DNA from 2 places in the Agarivorans sp. QJM3NY_29 genome. Region 1 is predicted to be linked to the other one. Evidence: predicted binding sites of a transcription regulator. Region 1 holds the regulator's gene; the other holds the start of a gene.
The links. Region 1 encodes sigma-54, which starts transcription at its own class of promoters, with help from an activator protein. Its sites were predicted from a motif close to GTTGGCACGNNNNTNGNNT; they were not measured.

Region 1 (9,221 bases):
GTAACTGAGTATGTTCTCGTAAGGGAAACGCGACATTCTCAAAAACATTAAGATCACTAAACAAAGCACCACTTTGAAATAACATGCCGATCCGTTTACGTAACTTGAATAATTCGCGACGTTTCAGCTGATGCACATTTTGCTGGTCGATCAGCACTTCACCCGACTGCGGCTTTAGCTGCCCAGCAATCAGTTTAAGTAAGGTCGTTTTACCGATCCCGCTAGGCCCCATAATTGCGGTAATTTTACCGCGCTGAATACGCAAATCGAGGCCTTCAAAGATAACTTTGTCACCGCGCTGAAATGCTAATTGTTTTACTTCAATCAAATTTTTAGCCACTCCATCAGCAATCTTGACTGTTCAAGGCTGCCATATTATTGAGATAATTGATGACACTCAAGGTTAAACTCTTCCCTTTTGTCAGGAAAATGTTGACAATGCTTGCTATTTTGTCCGCATCACTGATATTTGTTGATCCAAGGAAACCCATGTTCGTTGAATGTTTATTATTAGTTGTTGGTTTAGCGCTCTTAGTTTGGAGTGCTGATCGTTTTGTTTTTGGCGCTGCCGCTATTGCTAACAATTTTGGTTTACCGCCGATGATTATTGGCCTAACCATCGTCGCCTTGGGCTCCTCTGCCCCAGAAGTTATGGTTTCAGCAACCGCCGCCTTAGAAGGCAAAATGAATACCGCAGTGGGAAATGTAATCGGCTCCAACATTACCAATATCACTTTAGTTCTCGGCGTGACCGCCTTATTCAAACCTTTATTCGTTTCATCATCAACGTTATTTAGAGAATTACCGATGGTGTTAGCCGCCACGGCATTTGCTGGTTGGATATTACATGACCAACATCTTGGATATATAGAAGGTACCTTATTATTGACGATATTTGTAACCATGATGGCCTTTCTCATCATCGGCTCGCTACGTCAACGTAACAACGCCAAACTAGATCCAATGATGGAAGAAGCCGCTTCGGAAGTCCCCAAAGATGTAGCAACCAGCAAAGCTTTGTTGTGGCTTGCGGTTGGTTTAGTATTATTGCCGATAAGTGCTGACATATTAGTCGGTTCAGCCTCAGAAATCGCGCGCTATTTTGGGATCAGTGATTTAGTGATCGGCTTGACCATCATCGCCATCGGCACCAGTCTGCCAGAACTAGCTGCTTGTATCGCAGGGGTCATCAAGAAAGAAGATGACCTGGTTCTGGGTAATATTATCGGCTCAAACCTATTCAATATTTTAGCCGTATTAGCGGTCCCCGCAATGCTCGCCCCCGGTCCAATTGACGCCCTTGCTGCCGAACGTGACTTCTATGTCATGATGGGGGTAACCTTATTACTGTTTGTGATGTCAATGAGCTTCTTTGGCAGAAGTCGCAAAATATCACGTTGGGAAGGCGCAATATTATGCTGCAGCTTTGTTGCCTATCAACTGTTATTATTCTCGGCTTAAGCGACTATTTTTATTCAGCATTATTTGAGGGAAATTGAGTGTCAATTGATTATATCGCCACCGCTAAACAGGTTTTAGAAATCGAAGCTTTGGGCATCGAAAATCTGCACCAATACTTAAACCAAGATTTTAGTGCAGCCTGTGAGTTAATCTTAGCGGGTAAAGGTAAGGTCATCCTTACCGGGATGGGGAAGTCGGGTCATATTGCCAATAAAATAGCCGCGACTTTAGCGTCGACCGGGACCCCAGCTTTTTTTGTGCACCCTGGCGAAGCCTGTCATGGTGATTTGGGCATGATATCCGCCGATGATATTGTTATTGCGCTCTCAAATTCTGGAGAGTCAGAAGAGATCCTCTCCTTATACCCGGTGTTCAACCGTATCGGTGTACGCTCAATTGCACTCACCAGTAACCCTCTCTCAAGTATGGCAAAATTGGCCGACTACCACCTGTGTGTTGCCGTTCCCCGTGAAGCGTGCCCTCTCGGCTTAGCGCCAACCGCTAGCTCTACCGCTACGCTCGTCATGGGAGATGCTTTAGCCGTGGCGCTACTCCAAGCTCGAGGCTTCACTGCCGATGATTTTGCACTATCTCATCCGGGTGGCAGTTTAGGCAAAAAACTGCTATTGAGTGTTCACGACATTATGCTCAGCGGGGAACAAATTCCTTTAGTTGTAGTCGAACAAACTATTCGAGAAGCACTATTTGAAATTACCGCCAAAGGTTTAGGTATGGTTGGCGTCGTCAATCAGCAGCAACATTTAGTCGGAATTTTTACCGATGGAGATTTACGCAGGATCCTAGATCAGCGTATCGATATTCATGAAACGCCAATTGGTCAAGTGATGACACACAACCCTAAAGTAATAGAAGATGATTGGTTAGCCTTTGATGCGCTTAAACTGATGAAGAAAGACTCAATTAACGGTCTATTTGTGCTCCATCAACAAACCGTAATTGGCGCTTTTAATATGCACACCTTACTGCAAGCAGGAGTCTATTAGTGAGTGTTGAAACGCCCTACGGTGCGGTCACCCAGCAAAACTACAGTTTAGCCAGAAATATAAAATTGCTCATTTGTGATGTCGATGGCGTATTCTCCGATGGTCGGATCTACCTCGGTAATGATGGCGAAGAATTAAAGGCCTTTCACACCCATGATGGCTTTGGTATTAAAGCATTACTCAATGCAGGTATTGAGGTTGCGATTATTACCGGCCGCCAATCAAATTTAGTCAGCACCCGCATGCAAGCTTTAGGTGTGCAGCATATATTTCAGGGCCAGCAAGATAAAATGCAAGCCTATCGACAATTACAACAAAAGCTAAGCTTAAGCCCCGAATACTGTGCCTATATCGGCGATGACGTGGTCGATGTTCCAGTCATGAATGCCTGTGCCTTAGGGGTTGCTGTATATGACGCCCATCCATTATGTAAACAAGCTGCCAAATTAGTGACTAAAACCGCTGGGGGTTATGGTGCAGTGCGGGAATTATGCGATTTAATTCTTCAGGCACAAGGACAGCTACAAAATGCTCAGGGCATGAGTATATGAATAAACCCACTTGGTTTTTTGCGGTTTTATTTATGGTGGCTTTGGTGCTTTGGCAGCTCAGCCCGTCAGATACCCAACAACTGACCGAAACTCGCGAAATCAATAAACCCAATTTTATTGCCGAACAGCTATACAGTGTTAGTTTTGGCGAACAGGGAAGGCCCCGCTATCGTATTTATGCCGAACAGATGGCGTATTTTGAGCAACTCAAGCACACCACTTTCAGCCAACCAAAAATCTTGGTATATCCCGATCCCAAACAACCTGTATGGCAAATCGTGGCCGATCAAGCTACAGTACAGCAGCAACACACGGTCATGTTAAATGACAATGTAGTAATTAAAAACTTGAGTCGCAGCAAATACGTTCGTGACTTAATTACAGACAGCTTGGAAATCGACCTGCAAAACGAAACCATGCATAGTGATAAACTCGTTACCGTTTATGGCCCATCCTACGAATTATATGGACGCGGAATGAACGGTGATTTAGCCAATGAAATAGTGACTTTATTAAATGATATCGAAGCGGTTTACCACAATCCACAAGAATAAATTAGCCTTTTTAGCAAGCCTGTTACTCATCAGTTGGGGGGCTCAAGCGCTTGAAGACGACTTCAATAAACAAATTGTCGTCGATGCCGACCGTCAACAGGTTAATATCAAAGAAAATCGCGTCACTTTTTATAGTAATGTCGTCGTGACTCAAGGCTCGATAAAAATGCGCGCCGAAGAACTGAGCGTTATCGGAAGTGAGCAAAAAGGCAGCGAAGTGATGATAGCAAAAGGCAAACCAGCCACCTTCTATCAGCTCTTAGATAATGGTAAGCCCATTGAAGCAGAGGCGAACGAAGTGCGTTACGATTTGAAGACTCAAACGCTTACGCTTACTAACAATGCACTGCTGAAGCAAGAAGAAAGCTTAGTCAAAGGTCAAATGATTAAATACAGCATTAACAAACAAGAAATGGTTGCTCAGGGCGACCAAAACAATCGGGTGACCACCATTTTCTTACCCCAACAACTCAACAAAGTTGCCCCCAAGGCCACGCCTCAACCATGAGTACCTTAATTGCAGAAAACCTTGCCAAAAGTTACAAGGGGCGCAAGGTCGTTAAAAACGTGAGTCTCAATGTTGAAACTGGAAAAATTGTCGGTTTATTAGGGCCCAATGGCGCTGGAAAAACCACCACTTTTTATATGGTGGTTGGTTTAGTCCCAAGGGACCAAGGGCGGATCCTAATTGACAACGAAGATCTGTCAAGTACCGCCATGCATACCCGGGCTCGCAAAGGCATAGGTTACCTACCGCAAGAAGCATCTATCTTTCGTCGCCTCTCGGTAGAAAAGAATATTTTAGCGGTCTTAGAAACACGTAAAGACCTCGATAAACAACAACAAATGGGCGCGCTCGATGACTTACTTGAAGAGTTTCATATTGGTCATATTCGCAAGAATTTAGGCATGAGTCTGTCGGGCGGTGAACGTCGCCGAGTAGAAATTGCCCGCGCTCTAGCTGCCGCACCTAAGTTTATTTTGCTTGACGAACCCTTCGCAGGCGTGGATCCTATTTCTGTTATCGATATAAAAAAAATCATTGAACATCTTCGTGATCGCGGTCTGGGTGTATTGATCACCGACCACAATGTAAGAGAAACACTAGATGTTTGTGAGCACGCCTATATCGTTAGCCAAGGCGAACTGATAGCCTCAGGAAAACCTGAGGAGATACTTAAAAATGAGCATGTGAAACGAGTTTATCTCGGTGAACAATTCAAGCTATAGTTAAAGTATGTCCTCAAACGCGATAATAAAAAGAAGGAACAGCGGTAATTAATGAAAGCATCTTTGCAGTTGCGTCTTGGTCAGCAATTAACCATGACCCCCCAGTTACAACAGGCCATACGCTTACTCCAGCTTTCGACGCTGGATCTGCAGCAGGAAATCCAAGAAGCTTTGGAGAGTAATCCTCTGCTAGAAGCAGATGAAGCGCAAGCAAATGACGCAGACTCGGCTGAATTTAAATCAGCCAGCGAGCAAAATAGTGATGCAAACAATAGCCAAACGGAGATCGATAGCAGCCAGATGGAAACTGGCGATGCCATTAGTCAAGATACCGTCGCAGACGATCTTCCGGTTGACTCAACTTGGGATGACATTTACAGCGCGAGTTCGGCTCCTGCCAGCTCTTCATCCGGTAGCAGCAGTGATGACAACGACATGTTGTTTCAAGGTGAAACCGTTGACTCCTTACAAGATCACTTGCTCTGGCAAATGCGCCTCACGCCTTTTAGTGAAATAGACCAAGCGATCGCCCTCGCCATCATCGACGCAGTCGACCAATCAGGTTACCTGACCCAAGATTGTGAGCAATTACTTGAGGGACTACGTTCGATTGAAAATAATGATTTAGATGTCGAGTTAGATGAAATTGAAGCAGTACTTAAACGTATTCAGCACTTCGATCCAGTTGGTATTGCTGCCCGCTCTCTACAGGAATGCTTACTCATCCAATTAAGTCGTTTCAGCGAACAAACACCTTGGCTGAATGAAGCGAAAGACATCGTATCGAATCATATTGACGTATTAGCAAATCGAGATTTTCGTTTATTGGCCCGTAAAACCAAGTTAAAAGAGGAGCAGCTACGCGAAGTGATGCGGCTGATTCACACCTTAGAGCCAAGACCTGGTAATGCCGTCGAACCAAATCAAGCCCAATACGTAATTCCCGATGTCTCGGTGATTAAACGTCAAGGTCGCTGGGTGGTTGAACTCAATCCTGACGCGATGCCAAAACTACGCATCAATTCACATTATGCATCGATGACTAAAACCTCGACCAACGCCAACGATACCCAGTTTATTCGCAGCCATCTGCAAGAAGCAAAATGGTTCATCAAGAGTATTGAAAGCCGTAACGAAACCCTACTGAAAGTCTCTAATTGCATCGTGCATCACCAACAAGCTTTCTTTGAATATGGTGAAGAAGCCATGAAACCGATGGTATTGAATGATGTTGCCGAAGCGGTTGAAATGCATGAATCCACGATCTCTAGGGTCACGACTCAAAAATTCATGCATACCCCTCGCGGGATCTTCGAACTCAAATACTTTTTCTCTAGCCATGTGGCTACCGATGGTGGAGGAGAATGCTCCTCAACAGCCATTCGTGCATTAATTAAGAAACTGGTTGCTGCCGAGAATACCAGTAAACCACTCAGCGATAGTAAAATCGCTGATATTTTGGCAGATCAAGGCATCAAGGTGGCTAGGCGTACGATAGCTAAATATCGTGAGTCATTGGCTATTCCACCTTCTAACCAACGTAAGAGCCTTATTTAAAGGCCACTATAAAGGGGACGACATCTATGCAAATTAACCTTACTGGACACCACGTAGAAATCACTGAGTCTTTGAGAGAATATGTCCACACTAAGTTTACTAAGCTACAACGACGATTCGACCAAATTAATAATGTCCATGTTATTCTCAATGTCGAAAAACTGAATCAGATTGCCGAAGCCACTATACACCTAAATGGTGGTGAATTATTCGCCACTTCAGAACACGCTGATATGTACGCGGCCATCGATAGCCTCATCGATAAGCTCGATCGCCAAGTCATTAAGCATAAAGAAAAACTCACCAAACATTAGTCATAGTAATGCAAATAGATAAAGTACTAAGCTTGGACTGCACCCAAAGTGCAGTCCAATGTTCGTCAAAAAAACGAGCATTGGAATTGATCAGTGAACTAGTTGCGAAGCAACTCGACACCACATCTAAAAGTATATTTGAAAGTTTATTAAATCGTGAACGCATGGGCAGTACTGGCATTGGCCAAGGCATCGCGATCCCTCACGGTAGAATAGGCAATCAATACCATGCGACCGCAGTATTATTACGCTGTACTCCGGCGATTTCCTTTGACGCCATTGACAATCAAGCCGTTGATTTAATATTTGCCTTACTGGTTCCCGAAGACCAATGTCAACAACATCTAAATACTCTCGCTCAAGTTGCTGAAAAACTTAACGATAAGCAAATATGCAAACAACTTCGTACAGCACAAAGTGATGACGAATTATACACGATCATGATAGCCTAAGACTCTAATCGTTATTAGGGGTTATCATGGAACTGATTATCGTTAGCGGGCGCTCCGGTTCAGGTAAAACGGTCGCACTACGAGTATTAGAAGATTTAGGTTATTACTGTGTCGACAATTTACCAGTCGTATTATGGCGTCCTTTAATTGAACACCTAAAAAGACAGTACACCAAAGTCGCCATTAGCATTGATGTGCGAAATTTACCTGATGAACCCTCACCCATCGGTCAACTAATTCGCGATGAAGGCTCTGAGCTTAACCTATTAAGTATTTTTCTCGACGCGAAAGATGATGCGCTGATCCGCCGCTACAGTGAAACTCGGCGGGTTCATCCACTGAGTCAAAACGACATGTCTCTAGCCAAGGCCATAGAATCTGAAACCGCCCTGCTCGCCCCCATTTCTCGCAATGCTGACCTAAGAATAGATACCTCGCGTTTATCCGTACATGAATTGAGTCAGCTCATTCGATCGCGAGTGACCGGAGAACAACAGCAGCAATTAATTATGGTGTTTGAGTCCTTTGGCTTTAAAAATGGCGTACCCAATGATGCCGATTACCTATTTGATGCTCGCTTTTTACCGAACCCGCACTGGCAAGAAGAACTACGACCTTTATGCGGTCTCGATCAAGCGGTTAAAGATTATTTAGCCAAGCAGCCTCTTGTAGAGCAGTACATCCAGCAAATCGCTGATTTATTAGGATCTTGGCTGCCGCATTTAGAAGCCAATAATCGCGCCTATCTGACCATCGCAATTGGTTGTACTGGCGGACAACATCGTAGTGTTTATGTCGCCGAACAACTGGCTGAACACTTTAGTCAAAAACGTAAGGTGCAGCGGCGCCATCGAACTTTGGAACATAAACTTGAAACTCACTAGACAAGTCGTCGTAAAAAACAAACTGGGCTTACACGCTCGCCCAGCCACCAAACTGGTCGAATTGGTACAAGAATTTGAAGCTGAAGTAAGTATTATTGACGGGAAAAAAACCGCTTCGGCTGCCAGCGTGATGGGATTGCTGGTGTTGGCAAGCGCTCAAGGCAATACCCTCACGATAATCTCTGAAGGTAACGATGCAGAGGCTGCTCTCGATGCCATACAACAACTCGTTGAAGCAAACTTCGACGAGGAATAACGCGAATTTATTGATGCAACTGCTACACTAAGTCCTGTTGCATTTTTAGTGAATATTTATATCGTAGCGGACAAGGCAGAGCCTATCGCGTAGAAACAGCACTGATGCAGGTACTCAAGCCGTAAACTGTGACACATGTTACCCAAAGGGTTCCGCTGAAAACCTTTGTACCATCCGCGACAGGTTCACCCGCTCTAAAAGCGTGGTTTAATCTTTACACGACTATAAGGACCGCTTATGCCTGAAGAGATGGAGTTAAATCCTAATCAACACAAACGCCTACAGGAGCTAAACCAAGCGCTCGATAGTGGTATGTTTGTGCATGTTAGGCGAATGCTTCATCAGATGCCGCCTTGTGATGTCGCTCTACTATTAGAATCTAGCCCTCCCGCAGGTCGAAAAGTATTATGGCAACTCACCGATCCGGAAAAGCACGGTGAGATCCTCGAAGAATTAAACGAAGATGTCATGGAAGGGGTACTCCAATTAATGGCCCCCGAAACCCTTGCTGCAGCGACCGAGGGAATGGACACCGATGATATCGCCTACGTGCTTCGCAGCCTACCCGATAGTGTCTATCAAGAGGTGTTGTCGCAAATGGATGGCCAAGACCGCCATCGAGTCGAAGCTGCGCTCGCTTATCCAGAAGACACCGCTGGCAGTATCATGAATACCGACACCATCACCCTGCGGGCAGATGTCAGTATTGATGTTGTATTGCGCTATTTGCGGCTTAGGGGCGAACTTCCTGAGGCAACGGATGCACTTTATGTTGTCGATGAGAATGATTTACTACTCGGCGATATCCCACTATCAACCTTGCTCACCGTTAATCCAAGCGTCAACGTCAGAGAGGTAATGGATAGTAATGCCGAAACCATACCGGTCGCCATGGATGAAGATGACGTGGCTTCCCTGTTTGAACGCCACGACTGGATATCTGCCCCAGTAGTTGATG
Region 2 (9,221 bases), 580 kb from region 1:
TTGGGCGAAGTGCCGAGCGCTGTTTAGCATCTTACTCGGTCTAGTGATTATCTTATCGGGAGCCGCTGGACTGGCGTGGTTAATCGGCATGTTGTTTGGATTACATATCTTCTTCTACGGCATCAACTTATGGATGCTCAGCAAAGCATAGGGTATTGGCTAAAAGCACTCTCCCACTTCAGCCAATACCCGACGTCATATCTCGCGATTATTCCTTTAAAATAGCGATATTTTGTGCGCTGCTAAACTGTGAGCTAATGGGTTCGATATCTAGGGTCAAGCCAATGATATTTCCATCAACGATGATGGAGGTAATATCATTACGCACCGGGTAAGCACCACACAGCTCTCCTTCATCACAAATACTCTCGTCCCTGTCGAGATCAGAAGTCACATAAAGACGATATTCACCGGCCTTCACTTGCGCAAAACTAAACGGGAACACTCCCCCAGTCATTGTCACCTGCTGTTGATAAGCTAGATTTTCTGTCACGGGATCAACCAAAAACACATAAACTAAACCACTATCATCGGCTTGCTGTTTGCTCACCGTCATCGATAAGCTGACTGGATATTCTCGACCATCGGAAGCGCTTAGAGTGATGGTGGTACTATAAGTACCATCGCTCAAATCAGTACGACTCACTTCAACCACATAGCGACCTAAGCCGTTACTATCGGCTTCACTGGAGTCAATGGTTAACCACCCAGCGTCTTTGGCCACACTTTGTACCGACAGGCCGCTATTCCCCACTAATGTTACAGTGAATTCAGCAGAACTTTCTGAAGAACTGAGGCTAATCTGACGAGTGCTTAAACGGAGATAACTAGAGATATTACCACTGCTATCAATTTGACTTTGCACCGCCTTCTCGGCATTTAATAAGCCATAACCATATTTATCATCTCGACCCACAGCACCAATATCATCACTGAGGCTCTCGCTGGCCAGTAAGTTCAAAAAATCTGCCGTGTTAAGGTTGGGATTAAGTTGTTTCATCAGCGCAACAACCCCAGCAACATGCGGACTAGCCATGCTGGTGCCATTTAAGTATTGGTAACTTGCAGTGAGACTAGCGCCCCTTTGATTCACATAAGTACTGTAGACCCCATCACCATAACCATCCCCATCTAAATCAACGCTACTATTGCCGCCCGGCGCAGCAATATCAATGTAACTGCCATAATTAGAATAAGAGGTAATCGTTTGGCTCGCGTCCACCGCACTAACACCAATAACATTGGCTAAGGCCGCAGGATAGCTTGCTTGAGAGGAGCTCTCGTTACCCGCTGCTGCGACCACAATAACGCCCTGAGCCACCGCAGCTTGTACGGCATCGTTTAATACTGAAGAACTACTGGTTCCGCCTAGGCTCATATTAATGACACTGGCAGCTTGTTTCGGCAAAAGACCCGAGGCATTGCTCAGGCCCGCCGCATATAAAATCGCCTGAGAAATATCATACAGCGTTCCGCCACCATAACCCAAGGCTCGTAAATTCATAATTTTCACATTAGGAGCGACACCTGCAACACCTATCGCATTGTCGGTTTGTGCCGCGATGGTGCCTGCCACGTGGGTGCCATGCCAAGATGAGCTACCATTGGTACCGCTCTGGTCGCCGGGGTCTTCAGGGTTACTATCAATGCCATCGCCATCAAGAGACATATCGCTATCAAGAATAAAATCGACACCATCATCGCTCAGTTGAGCTTGCAAATCAGGATGACTTTGGAACATGCCGGTGTCGATTACCGCCACCACAACATCGTTCAAGGTTTGCCCTTGCATTACCTGCCAAGCTGCCGCTAAATTAATTTGCTGATAATGCCATTGGCGAGCCACTAAGGGATCGTTAGATAATGCACTGGGCCGATAAAGATAATTAGGCGTCACCTTATCACTTCCCAGCCGATGGGCCATTTGCTTCACTTTCAGCAAACTGCGTTTCTTCACGCTATATTCGGCGGAAGCGTTATCGGAAAATCCAGCCACCTCAAGCGCGCTAGTGCTAGTCCCCAATGAGCGGACCCGAGCACCACTCTGCTGCAGATACAAGCTCATGCTTGGGCCAGCGCTCAGTAGCGATAACTCATCATCGGTGGTAGTCATGGCACGCGCCAAAGTTTGTGCTTGCTTGACTACGATTTGATCGTTCACAAAATCCTGTTGGGTGCTCAAGTACTGCCCAGCCGCCGTACTTTGCTGGTTTTGTGCAATCAAACGTAGTGTATAATTACCACGAGAGAGAGTTTGATTGGCATCCGTATAAGTGGTCACGAGTACATAGTAACTGTCGGCTGCATCGACACTGAGGTATTCAGTTTGATTCACGCCAATAGAGCTCGCCACCTCCGCATTCAGATCACTAACTCGATACAAAACCAGATCAAAATCACTGTTCGCTGCGCTTCCCTGTTGCCAGTCGGCGATTTCTAAGAATATCGACTGGCCCTGCTCTAAATCTACTTTATAAACATCAATATCATCATTCTCGTCGGCAAACCGATCATCGGCCACCCCCGTCGCTTCACTCGTTAAATAGCCACTAACTACGGCAATCGGTGGGAGTTGTTGCGCGGTACTGCTGGTATTGTTGGTTACATAAGGCGCATTAAAATCATTTACATCACTATCAATGACAGTATTCGATAATACGTTTGCGGTCCCTGAAAGCAGATAGCTTGGGAGTTCTTCTGTGACATTACCGTCACTACTACCATTACTCTCCCCACCCCCACCACAGGCAAACAAGCTTAATGCAAGTAACCAAAGCACAATAATTTTCATATATTCCCTTACCTAAACCGACACATTCTTCATGCCATCATATTCAATCTTCATCAAAAGAACATGTGAAGATATAATATCACTTAGTTTTTTTACATTTATGCTATGTAAAACAAAGGGTATTAAATTGTAAAGAATTGTCATGAGTCCGATCTTACTGCGCGGTGAACTCACTTGAAAACGACTGACGCGCTTTCACTCAGCGATGTAATACGCAGCAACATTAGCGGGTCTTGAAGAGAAGTGAAATACCAAGACTCCTCTCAATCAAAGAACAGCCAGCGATTAACTATTCTCTTCTATACCTTTTTGTTGATTAATTTTGGCTGCTTGAGCATCGAGAATGGCTTGAGGAATTGTCCCCTTGGTTTTAATTGCCCCGGTGAGGTTGGCTGCGGTTTTCGCTTCCGCCGATTCGGTCACTCCTGCAATTTTAGACCCGACCGCCTCTACTAAATCGCTGACACCTGCAATTTTGGACTCTGCACCAAGCGCCTGCTCTCCGATAGCTTTCACTTGGTCCAAGGCCGTTTGTTGGCCGACACTTTCCACGCTTGATGTCACTGCCGTGGCAATTGGGTTACCTGATAAACCAGCAACCAAAGCTGCCGCAAGCGTTTGCCCGAGTTGAGTAAATTGTGCTTCGATATCAGTTTTTAAGCCACTTTGTAATAAATCAGTTCCCGCTAAACCCGCAGCGATAGGATTTCCAGAGGCTAAACCTAAACCTAAATCCAAAGCTTTAGGCGCCAATTCTTCAAGACTTAGATCCTTCGGCTCAGCCTTTGCGGTTTGTTCCTCGGTGGTGAGCTTATCAGCCGCTTGCCCTAAGGACTCCGTAGCACTTGAATCACCTAACTGAAGCACTTGCTTTAGGGTTTCAGCAAAACCACCATTACTACTTTCTTCCGCGGTCTGTTGAGCGTTTACCTCGATAAGCTTAGGTTTATAAGCGATATCTTGGGTTGCGAGTGGCGTCGAGTTATAAGTGCTGCTCATTGTATCTTCCTTGCTAATTAATTGAGTCGTCTAGGGCAAAAGGGTCTTGATTAACCGCGACCAACACATCCCTAATTTGAATATTTGCCATTTCCGAGTAGCGCTGTGTGCTTAACACGGCTCGATCTGACTGTACCGATACAACCGTGAGTTGAGTATTGTCGGCATTAAAGATCGGGCCTTTTAAACCACCATCAAGATGCATCAGATATTGCTGACGAACCAGTTCAAATTTATCCCCTTTACGCACGCCGTTTACTCGTCCGATATTAATCACAACCTGACCATTATAGATACCAACAACTTTGGCGAGGCTTTGTCGGCAATACAACGAATCTTCAACATCTTGAACTGACTGATCTATATAGGAATCAATCAGTTTGCCATAATCCGAAGACCAAAACGTTTCACCAGTTACATCAAACTTCATAGTGACATCAAACGGCCACTCTCGATTCGAGCCATAATTTTTACGTAAAACAGTCTCTCCATTGATTCCATCAATCACAAACAACTTCATCTGAAAGTTTCGTTGTTTCACCGTATCACTGATGCCCAGCAGATTGGTGGAAGTCTCGTTATAACTGGACATATCGACGATTTGACCAAACAGGATGTATTGCACATCGAATTTTTCCGATAACGAACGAGCGAACGTGAGCATTTGCGATTCTAAATCATGCGAGTAACGACCATCCAAAGCAATTTGCTGAGTCATTAAATGACGCGCATCCACCCGCTTGCTGTTTTGCTTGAAACGATGAAAAACTCTTCGTGATACCTCTTCCGGTGTACGATAAATTCCGCCCAACTGAGCATGCTCACGCTTTTGTAGCTGAAAAGGACCAACAAATAAGGTCTTCGCATAACTGTCCTTTTCACAGCTATTAAGGGGAAAGATATCAGCCGCGACTTTCACCACAATCTGGTCTTCCTTGATCGTCTCAACTAACAGCTTCATGTCATACACTTCGCCATTAGTGCGAACCGTTAGTTCATCGGTTTCCAGCACTCCAGATTTAACAACCTGCAAAGACTTAACACTCGCCCCACCCCGATACATTAATGTGATCAACGCAGCTTGGATCGCTTGCTGGCGAGCAGTATCGACTTGACCATCAATAATCCGCGCCTGTCCTTCTCCCTCCAGCCACACGCCGTAACAAGGAACAACCAATAGCGCATACAAAAAAGCACTAGAGTAAATCAATCTCAATAGGTACATCATCAACTTCCTATAAAGGCCACATACTTCCACCTAGGAACGAAGACAACCAACCTTGAGTTTGCACGTCGGCATGATCCCCTGTACCACTAAACTCGATCCGTGCATCGGCCACTTGATAAGAGCCGATCGTATTATTTTCCGCAACATCTAGAGGCCGAACAATACCGGTAAACCGCATATACTCTTTCCCGTTATTAATTACCAGCCACTTCTCTCCGCGTACCACCAGGTTGCCATTGTTAAGAATGTCGACCACCGATACCGTAATTCTCCCAGATAAACGATGTCGTTGATTGGCGTCTGAAGAACCATCAAAATCTTGCTTCTGATTCATTTCTAGTTGCACTTCTCGACCATTAATAGTCAAGGTGCCACCAGGTACCGAAATCGGATCCAACTTATAGCTATTTTCTTTCCCCAGAGTTGAACTAGCCGACTTAGTCGCAGTTGCTTCCTCATCAAGTAAAATGGTGATGGTATCGCCTAAAGCGAAAGGAGGTGTATAACTATATAAACTCCGCGAAGTGTTGCTGTTAAACATCGAGCCGGTCACAATCACTGGTGCCGCCGCAGGGCCGGGTTCAATAGGCGCATAGTAAGGGTCATCTGGAATTGGTGAACGATGATCGGTACTCACCGTGACTTGTCGCTGACTACTGTCTTCATGCTCTTGGACGCTTTCCACAACATCTTCTACGCCCTCTTTAATAGTCGAACATGCAGCTAACAAGGCTATACTGCACATCACCATCATCCTAGTTATCATTGATCTATTCCCACTTCCGCTAGTTCCGTTTATTACTCTTTCATATACTTTACTGAAGAGGACTGAACGCCCCTTTTAATTAGCTGCTTAAATAAAACATAAACAACTTATAGCAAAGCAAATGCCACTAACGTCATTAGAAACACATCCTTACGAAGATCTAATCGACACAAACGTGTAATCACCGACAACAATCCGTCGCTTAGGTCATTCACCAATGACCTAATGCAAATTAAATGCCACTAAATTCATATATTTCAGCATTTTATGTTAATTTTGAAATTTGATGTAAATTTTTATTTAGCGCTGCCGATAAACAATATGACTGTTGTTTATTAACTAAACAGTAAAATCCATGTAGAATCGGCAAATCTTGCCTGTGAACGGCAAAAAATTGTCATAAAAAAATGAAACTGCGGAAAAACATTTCCCATAAGCTTATGATTTATAAATAGGAATTGTTCAATCCAAGAGCATATAATGTAATATTCGAAGTAGTCCCCTCCCACACATAACGGCTTCTTAACAGATGTTCTTCCAAAACTATTTTTACAGTGCTTGATTACTTCTTGATTCAGAGACTGTACTGCTAAACTCGATAACCCCCGCTAAAAGAGCCCGCTTATTAAACTCTTATCGATATGACTTAGGAATATTTTTGCAGCAGAAAATGCCAAGACCATCGACGCCATTTATTCAAGCTCATAGCGTTCACCAGCCAGTTTTAGATCTGAAGCAAATCAAAAGATAAACCAGCCCTTAAAGCACTCGATCAATATGCCGAGCAACTAATGTCAAAAGACCTTATAAATTAAATCGTCAAATAATTTGAAACTATTAATGCGGAAACTACTATTAAGTTGAGTTGCTTACTTTATAACCTTAAAAACCGAAGTTGATTTCTATGTCCCATAAATTGGTTTAGCTACTAAATTTTTCTAGGAAAGAAAGTACGTCTCGATTACGGTGAATTGCTTTTCATAGACTAACAAGATCAAATTTATCCAATGATGATAATTCAAGCATAGGGTAATAATTGATCGCATGACTGGTAACTAGACCCCAAGTAACACCGTTGCTGGGCCAAAATGGTAATAGACAAATGTTAAAACTTAAAGATATTAGAGTCAGTATTAAACTTAGCATCCTTATTAGTGTCGCAATCATAGGCTTTATAAGTCTGTCGCTAATTTCGGCAAACACCCTCAGCCGTAACTTAACCTTTGAACGAGAATCACGCCTCAAGGCAGTGGTTAATGCGGCTCTCAGCCAAATAGCCGACTTCAATCAACGATATTCTAAAGAAGAAGCTCAAGCTCGAACCAAGGAGTTGATCGAAGCAACTCGTTTTGATGGTAATAACTACCTATATATTATTGATACTTCACGCCGAATATTAGCTCATCCGATACGGGCCGATCTGATTGGTCAGCAAATGGGCGACGCAAGCAAAGGCTCCAAAGAACACTATTGGTACGACATGGTTAATGCTGGGCAGAGGCCAAATGGTGGCATCGTTACCTACCCTTGGACTAATGGCAACATGCAAGCCTCGAATAAAATCGCCTATCTTCGAAATTTTCAAGCTTGGGGCTGGATCGTCGGTGCAGGAATGCTAACCGACGACATTGCTCAAGAAGTGAACAATCAGGTATTAAAAATGGCGGGAGCCACCTTGCTGATTATCGTTATTATGATCCTGTTGGGTTATATCATTAGCTCTTCCGTAGTGAAACCGCTTGAAGACATTAAGCAAGCGATGAAATCAGTCGCCGATGGCGATCTCACGGCCAAAATTCCAGTTCATGGCCAAGATGAAATTGGTATTGTTGCCATGCGAATTAACGAAAGTATTCGCTCGGTTCGTAAAGCTTTACTTGAGTCGGTGAACTCAGCGAAACAACTAGCAGATGCTGCAACACGCATCGCCTCTTCTGCAGAAGAAACAAGTCAAGCTGTGACCAATCAACGAGACCAACTAAACCAACTAGCAACAGCGATGAATCAAATGTCGGCAACCGTTGCCGAAGTGGCAGGTTATGCTGAATCTACTGCAACTGACACAATTAATGCCAGTAAAGAGGCAAAACTTGGTAATAACGACGTAAGTTTAAGTGTTGATAGCATTAAAACTTTATCCGTTGAACTAGAATCGGCCACCGATCAAGTGAATAAGTTAAAAGAAGGAGTGATGGAGATCAGTGATGTCACCTCAGTGATCAGTAGTATTTCTGAACAAACCAACTTGCTCGCATTAAACGCTGCCATTGAAGCCGCTCGAGCCGGAGAACAAGGTCGAGGATTTGCGGTCGTCGCCGATGAAGTTAGAAATTTAGCAGCAAGGACTAATCAATCAACCGAAGAGATCCAAAGCACAATTAATCGCCTACAAAAACTCGCCGTTGATACCGCCAGTGTGATGCAAAAAAGTAAAGACTTAGCGCATGTTAGCGTTCAATCCGCAGAAAGTTGCGGCAGCGATCTAGGAACCATTGTCAGTCATATTGAACATGTAAGTGACCAATCGACCCAAATCGCAACGGCTGCCGAAGAACAGAGTGCGGTTGCAGAAGATATGAATCGTAATGTGTCAGGAATTAATGACGCTGCCTTAGAAATGACTCAAGCATCCGGTTATCTTGCTTCAGAAAGCGAAACCTTAGCCAGTATGTCACAACAATTGGATGAGAGATTATCGCTTTTTAAACTTCAATGACAGGCTATACATGACAAACAAAGCTTTGTTGAATAAAAATAGAGCTTCACATTAAAACCTTAAACCGCCGCGCTTCCGACCTACGGAGGCGCTAGCAACGCGCAACAGGTCGTTTTTAGCGAAACATCGTATGCCTAAGGCATAAAAAGCTGCCTGGCGATGTCGAGCCCACTCTCACATAGGCAATTGCAGACATAAAAAAAACCAGCATATAGCTGGGTTTATAAAATAGACGCCTGGCGGTGAAACAGGTACGCAGTACCGCTAGCCTGAAAAAGCACACATTTTCGAAGCGTCCCATCCTGCTCACGAATAAAACCTTCGCGTTAACTGCGCGATGCAGCATTGCTAAATCTCAAACATAAAAAAAGCCTATCCGTGAGGATAGGCTTTCTCTAAATAGACACCTGGCAATATCCAGCCGACTTTCACATGGCTTGTTCATGAACATCGGTTCGCCTTGGCTGCCCTTGCTAAATCTCAGGCATAAAAAAAGCCTATCCGTAAGGATAGGCTTTCTCTAAATAGACACCTGGCAATATCCAGCCGACTTTCACATGGCTTGTTCATGAACATCGGTTCGCCTTGGCTGCCCTTGCTAAATCTCAGGCAATAAAAAAGCCCTCGTCGTCAGACGAGGGCTTAGTATAGGCGCCTGGCAGTGACCTACTTTCACATGGGGAGACCCCACACTATCATCGGCGCAGTTGCGTTTCACTTC

Region 2: ACRRS0_RS21840 (flagellar basal body L-ring protein FlgH) is a predicted target of sigma-54. The motif match lies at 6,010-6,028, and genes of this name have one in related genera.

Annotation. Positions count from the first base shown of each region.
Region 1 is NZ_CP194036.2:4,216,088-4,225,308, forward strand. It holds gene ACRRS0_RS19025 (ATP-binding cassette domain-containing protein) at 1-340, opposite strand, end outside; gene ACRRS0_RS19030 (calcium/sodium antiporter) at 490-1,461, shown strand; gene ACRRS0_RS19035 (KpsF/GutQ family sugar-phosphate isomerase) at 1,500-2,465, shown strand; gene kdsC (3-deoxy-manno-octulosonate-8-phosphatase KdsC) at 2,465-3,016, shown strand; gene lptC (LPS export ABC transporter periplasmic protein LptC) at 3,013-3,570, shown strand; gene lptA (lipopolysaccharide transport periplasmic protein LptA) at 3,533-4,078, shown strand; gene lptB (LPS export ABC transporter ATP-binding protein) at 4,075-4,800, shown strand; gene ACRRS0_RS19060 (RNA polymerase factor sigma-54) at 4,852-6,357, shown strand; gene hpf (ribosome hibernation promoting factor) at 6,384-6,671, shown strand; gene ptsN (PTS IIA-like nitrogen regulatory protein PtsN) at 6,680-7,123, shown strand; gene rapZ (RNase adapter RapZ) at 7,150-8,007, shown strand; gene ACRRS0_RS19080 (HPr family phosphocarrier protein) at 7,994-8,263, shown strand; gene mgtE (magnesium transporter) at 8,501-9,221, shown strand, end outside.
Region 2 is NZ_CP194036.2:4,798,289-4,807,509, forward strand. It holds gene ACRRS0_RS21820 (hypothetical protein) at 1-151, shown strand, start outside; gene ACRRS0_RS21825 (S8 family peptidase) at 209-2,791, opposite strand; gene ACRRS0_RS21830 (hypothetical protein) at 3,077-3,790, opposite strand; gene ACRRS0_RS21835 (flagellar assembly protein T N-terminal domain-containing protein) at 3,804-5,018, opposite strand; gene ACRRS0_RS21840 (flagellar basal body L-ring protein FlgH) at 5,026-5,784, opposite strand; gene ACRRS0_RS21845 (methyl-accepting chemotaxis protein) at 6,887-8,500, shown strand; rRNA gene rrf (5S ribosomal RNA) at 9,154-9,221, opposite strand, start outside.